Regions from separate parts of the Undibacterium sp. Ren11W genome, predicted to be linked through region 1. Evidence: predicted binding sites of a transcription regulator. Region 1 holds the regulator's gene; the other holds the start of a gene.

Region 1 (3,107 bases):
GACAATCAGGTTGGGCAAGTTGTGGGTTTGGCGTGGACTGAGGTCGGCGGTGATTTATTGACGATAGAAGCCGTAGCAATGCCGGGTAAGGGGGGCGTGATACGCACTGGCACCTTGGGTGATGTGATGAAAGAGTCGATCGAAGCTGCCCGTACAGTGGTGCGTAGTCGCGCTAAGCGCTTGGGGATTAAAGCGGATGTGTTCGAAAAAAGTGACATTCATATTCATGTTCCTGAAGGTGCTACGCCGAAGGATGGACCTTCGGCCGGTATCGCGATGACGACCGCTTTGGTTTCTATCTTCACTGGCATACCTGTAAGAGCTGATGTGGCGATGACTGGTGAGATTACCTTGAGAGGCGAGGTCTTGCCTATTGGTGGGCTGAAAGAGAAATTACTAGCAGCTCATCGCGGCGGGATCAAGACAGTGTTAATACCTGAGGAGAATGCGAAAGATTTGACTGATATCCCGGACAATGTCAAAAATAAACTGGAAATTATCCCAGTGCGTTGGATAGATAAAGTCTTGGAAATTGCCTTGGAACGTCAACCTGTGGCATTGACTGATGAGGACGTGGCGCTCGCCGCTACTGCAAAGCCAGATGCTGCAGTCGAGGCTTCGACAATTAAGCATTAATGCCGTATTGGGTCTGTGCTTGTATTGGCATAGGCATCAATGCCTAATAAAAAACGCCCGATAATTTATCGGGCGTTTTTTATTGACAGACTTACTTCTATTGAATGGATTGCTGTTTTAAAAGCGGCATGTCCGAAGCGCAATCTGCATGCGGGCCGCAGCATGCCTGGCTCGAAAGCCGCATGGATAGGGCGCCTTGGCGCTATGCCTCTTTAAGACCAACTGCGCAGTAGCCCAACGGCCAAGCCTTCCAGTGAAAAATCGGTTTCGGTGTCGCTGACTTTGATAATTGGATAATCTGGATTTTCTGGGATTAACTCTATGCCAGTGCTGGTTTTTTTGTAGCGTTTGACGGTGACGTCATCCCCTAGTCTGGCAACCACGATTTGTCCATTGCGGGCCGTATCTGATTTTTTCACAGCTAATAAATCGCCGTCCAAAATACCCGCGTCACGCATTGACAAGCCACGTACTTTAAGCAGGAAATCCGGTTTTGCGGAAAAAAGAGCTGGATCCACATTGTAGGTGGCCTCTACATGCTCAGTAGCGAGTATTGGTGAGCCAGCGGCAACTCGCCCAACCAATGGCAGGCTCAATTGCATCAGGGCTGGATGTGGCAATGCCATTTGTATTCCAGGCATGTGGCTAGATAGTTCGGATTCTAGGAGTCGTATGCCACGTGAGGTGCCTGCTGCTATTTCGATTACGCCTTTTCGCGCTAGTGCCTGCAGGTGTTCTTCTGCTGCGTTGGTCGAGCGAAATCCAAGTTCTGTTGCGATTTCTGCTCGCGTCGGCGGGAAGCCTGTGTTTTGAATGGCATCCTTGATCAGGTTCAGGATCTGCTCTTGGCGAGCGGTAAGTTTCAGCATGATGGTTCTTTCAATTAGCTGTATGTATATGCAGACTGTATTTTTATACAGTAAAGTCACTTATGCAAGTAAAACCTGTTAAAAACTCAGGAATAAATGATTTAACTGATACAGGCTCTGCTAGGGTGCTAGTTGAATTCTCCTCATTCATAGAACTAATTGTACAAAATTTGAAAATCGGTTACTATTGTCGGCTTTCCTCTTCCCGCACTCGTCTTGACGCCGAGGCGGGCATCTTTTTATTGTCCACAAGGAGAATATATGCGTCATTATGAAATAGTATTTATCGTACACCCGGATCAAAGCGAGCAAGTGCCTGCAATGATCGAACGCTACAAAGCTAGCGTTACTACACGTGGTGGTCAAATCCATCGCGTTGAAGACTGGGGTCGCCGTCAACTTGCCTACATCGTTCAGAAATTGGCTAAAGCTCACTATGTTTGCATGAACATAGAGTGTGATGCTGAAACTTTGCTTGAGTTGGAAACAGCATTCAAATTTAACGATGCCGTTTTGCGTCACCTCACAGTTAAAATGAAAAAAGCTGAAACAGCGCCATCTCCAATGATGAAAGCAGTTCAGAAAGAAGATGCAGCTAAGACGCAACGCGTTGAAGCACCTGCAGCTTAATAGTTTTAACGAAGGACGCGTAATTATTTGTGAATGAGCTTAAAGTCGTTGCTAGCATTGCAGAAAAATCAGCGCTGCGTTATACGCCAGCCGGAATTCCGATAGCAACTGCGGTATTAATGCATCACTCTAAGCAAGAACAGGCGAGCACCCAGCGCCAGGTTGAATTTGAAATCACTGCAGTTGCTGCAGGCGCTATTTCTAAGCGATTCCTGGAAATACAATTGGGTGTCACGATGTTATTCACAGGTTTTTTAGCGCGTAAAAATCGCAACAGCAAAAGTCTCGTTTTTCATATCACTGATTTTCAGGAAAATGAGTTCGAGACACCTTTACTAGATTAGGAGCCTAAAATGGCATTCGGTAAAAAATTTGATAAAAGCAAACTGAAGCAAAAGCGTCAGCAACAAAATCCATTGTTCAAACGCAAGAAGTTCTGCCGTTTTTCAGCAGGACATGTAGCTGCAGTTGATTATAAAGACATCGATACACTGAAAGACTTCGTGCAAGAAAACGGCAAAATCATGCCAGCACGTTTGACTGGCACTGTAGCCTTGTACCAGCGCCAAGTTGATACAGCGATCAAGCGTGCACGCTACCTTGCGTTGCTGCCGTACACTGATCTGCATACAGCGTAATTAGGAGAAAAATATGCAAATTATTCTGATGGATAAAGTCGTTAATCTCGGCAATCTGGGTGATGTAGTTCGTGTTAAAGATGGTTATGCACGTAACTTTTTGATTCCACAACGTATGGCTCGCCGTGCAACTGCTGCTGCAATCGCTGAATTCGAAGCGAAGCGCGCTGAGTTGGAAAAAGCTGCTGCTGCTAAATTGGCTGCCGCACAAGCGCAAGGCGAAAAATTGAGTGGTTTGACAGTTCAAATCTCACAAAAGTCTGGTGTTGATGGTCGTTTGTTTGGTTCCGTAACCAATTCAGACATCGCAGATGCATTGACTAAGCAAGGTTTT
Region 2 (3,107 bases), 1.3 Mb from region 1:
TCGCAGACCGCAATAGAACGACTGGGCGCCAAGCGTGACGGCGTGCTACGCAATCATACAATCTTGCCAGATGGCCGGGTGCGCGACACTGTGGTGTACAGCATACTGAAAAATGAATGGCCAGGCGTCAAGAAAAACTTGCAGTTCATGCTAAACCAATACCCTAAATAATCTATAGATGTAGGAGCTTAAGTGCTAATCGATTTCTTCTTCACTCTGAAAGACGCAAAAATTCCTGTTTCCATCAAGGAATTTCTGACGCTGCTAGAGGCCATGGAAAAAGGCCTGATCAGCATGTCTATGGATAATTTTTATTACCTATCCAGGACTATCATGGTCAAGGATGAGGCGCATTACGACAAATTTGATCGCGCATTCGGCCTATATTTCAAGGGCATAGAGACTATTTTTGAAAAAAATCCTGAAATTCCACTGGAGTGGCTCAGCCAACGCATGATGCGTGAACTCAGTGACGAGCAACGCGCCGCCTTAGAAAAATTCGGCTACGATAAATTAATGGACCGGTTGCAAGAACTACTCAAAGAGCAAAAAGAACGACATGAAGGTGGCAGCAAATGGATAGGCACCGGCGGCACCTCTCCTTTTGGCAACGGAGGAACCAATCCCGAGGGAGTGCGCATAGGCGGCAAAGGTGGCAATCGCACCGCAGTCAAAGTGTGGGAAGCGCGCGCGTATAAAGATTACGATGCAGAGCGCGAACTGGGCACACGCAATATCAAGGTGGCATTGCGGCGCTTACGCAAATTTGCGCGTCTAGGCGCACAAGAAGAACTGGCACTGGACGCCACCATCAAGGCGACCGCAAATAATGCCGGCTACCTGGATATCAAAATGCAGGCCGAGCGCAAAAACAATATCAAGGTCCTGATGCTGCTCGACGTAGGCGGCACCATGGACGATCATATAGCGCGAACCGAAGAATTGTTTTCCGCCGCCAAAACCGAATTTAAAAATATGGAGTTTTTTTACTTCCATAACTGTGTCTACGATTATTTATGGAAAAACAACCAGCGCCGCCACGCTGAAAAATCCCCGACCTGGGATGTCTTGCGTAAATACCCGCCCGATACCAAGGTGATTTTTGTTGGCGACGCCACCATGAGCCCCTATGAAATTTTGCAGCCTGGTGGCTCGGTTGAATACAATAATGAAGAAGCCGGTGCCACCTGGCTGCAACGCTTTACCTCTAGCTTCCCCAAATTCATTTGGCTCAATCCCGAGCCTGAGGGCTTATGGCAATACCGGCAATCGGTTTCGGTGATACGACAAATCATGAATAACCGCATGTTTCCGGTAACGATAGAGGGATTGGAGCGCGGCATGCGACTATTAAGCAAATGAAGCCATCCTACAAAGCTGCATACACTGTATATAAAACCAGCTAAAGGCAACTAAAGCTAACAATTACAGCTACAATAGGCAAATTTTTCCAACTGCACCAAGCTGGTCTAAAAATACAAGTAGCAAATGTTTTTCCTGCATTTGCTAGCAGTCACTAAGACCTATCATTTTAAAAAATATTTTTGCCAATTCTTTTAGACTCATCGCATGGCCACTAAAAAAACCTCTCTCCCATCCGACTATAGCGAATCATCCATCCGAGTCCTTAAAGGCCTGGAGCCGGTCAAACAAAGGCCGGGCATGTACACCCGCACCGAAAATCCACTGCACATTATTCAAGAGGTGATCGACAATGCCTCGGATGAAGCGCTGGGTGGGCATTGCAAGAATATGCACATCACCGTCAATGCCGATGGCAGTATTACTGTCGAAGATGACGGTCGAGGTATTCCGGTCGGTCTACATCCGGAGGAACAAGTTCCAACCGTAGAGATAGTCTTCACACGCTTACATGCGGGCGGAAAATTCGATAAGGGTTCAGGCGGCGCCTATGCGTTTTCGGGCGGCTTGCATGGCGTCGGCGTATCGGTCACGAATGCGCTCTCCAAGCGCTTAGAGATCACGGTATGGCGCGAAGCGGGTATCCATAAACTCACCTTCGCCGATGGCGACGTCATCGAACCTTTAACTAGCGTGCCGCAGACCCGTGGCGACAAAAAGAATGGCACCCGCGTTAGCATCTGGCCAGACCCTAAGTATTTTGACTCACCCAATATTTCACAAACAGAGCTGCAGCGTTTGTTGCGCTCCAAGGCGGTCTTGTTACCGGGCGTCAAAGTCACACTCAGCATAGAAAAAACCGGCGAGAGCCAAACCTGGCAGTACGATCAAGGCTTACGCGGCTATCTGACCGAGTCGCTGGCGCAATCCTCGCACGGTGAACCCCTGATACCTTTGTTCGAAGGCGAACAATTCTCAAATGGCGACACCGACGGCTTTGCCGAAGGCGAAGGCGCCAGTTGGGTAGTGGCATGGACAGAAGAAGGCGCGGTAGTGCGCGAATCCTTCGTCAATCTAATCCCCACCACAGCGGGCGGCACGCACGAGTCCGGTTTGCGCGAAGGCCTGTATGGCGCTGTCAAAGGCTTCGTCGAGATGCACTCACTGCTACCGAAAGGCGTTAAGCTATTGCCGGAAGATGTCTTCGCACGAGTCTCTTTTGTGCTCTCTGCCAAGGTCTTGGATCCGCAATTTCAGGGCCAAATTAAAGAACGTTTAAACTCGCGCGACGCCGTCAAACTGGTCTCTAGCTTTACCAAACCACCGTTAGAGCTGTGGCTCAATTCGCATGTCGATTATGGCAAAAAACTCGCTGAGCTAGTCATCAAGCAAGCGCAGTCGCGCTTACGTTCGCTGCAAAAAGTCGAGAAGAAAAAATCTTCGGGTGTGGCGGTATTACCGGGCAAACTGACCGATTGCGAATCTAGCGACATCACCCGCAACGAATTATTTTTGGTCGAAGGTGACTCAGCCGGCGGCTCAGCCAAAATGGGGCGCGACAAAGAGTTTCAGGCGATACTGCCGCTGCGCGGAAAAGTGTTGAACTCCTGGGAATCTGAGCGCGATCGCTTGTTCGCCAACAACGAAATCCATGACATCGCAGTAGCGATCGGCGTCGATCCGCACAGCATGAAAGACAATCCGGACATCTCCAATCTGCGCTACGGAAAAATCTGCATACTCTC

Evidence for each region. The regulator LexA, encoded in region 1, represses DNA repair genes until DNA is damaged. The targets are predictions, from matches to a motif close to ACTGTATNNNNATACAGT.
Region 2: a site for LexA is predicted at 1,386-1,403, ahead of ACO0K8_RS06325 (DNA topoisomerase IV subunit B). Genes of this name have one in related genera too.

What each region holds. Positions count from the first base shown of each region.
Region 1 covers NZ_JBMPPB010000001.1:138,844-141,950, forward strand. The annotation lists gene lon (endopeptidase La) at 1-636, shown strand, start outside; gene lexA (transcriptional repressor LexA) at 849-1,505, opposite strand; gene rpsF (30S ribosomal protein S6) at 1,767-2,135, shown strand; gene priB (primosomal replication protein N) at 2,165-2,479, shown strand; gene rpsR (30S ribosomal protein S18) at 2,489-2,773, shown strand; gene rplI (50S ribosomal protein L9) at 2,787-3,107, shown strand, end outside.
Region 2 covers NZ_JBMPPB010000001.1:1,409,132-1,412,238, forward strand. The annotation lists gene ACO0K8_RS06315 (GNAT family N-acetyltransferase) at 1-171, shown strand, start outside; gene ACO0K8_RS06320 (vWA domain-containing protein) at 193-1,362, shown strand; gene ACO0K8_RS06325 (DNA topoisomerase IV subunit B) at 1,570-3,107, shown strand, end outside.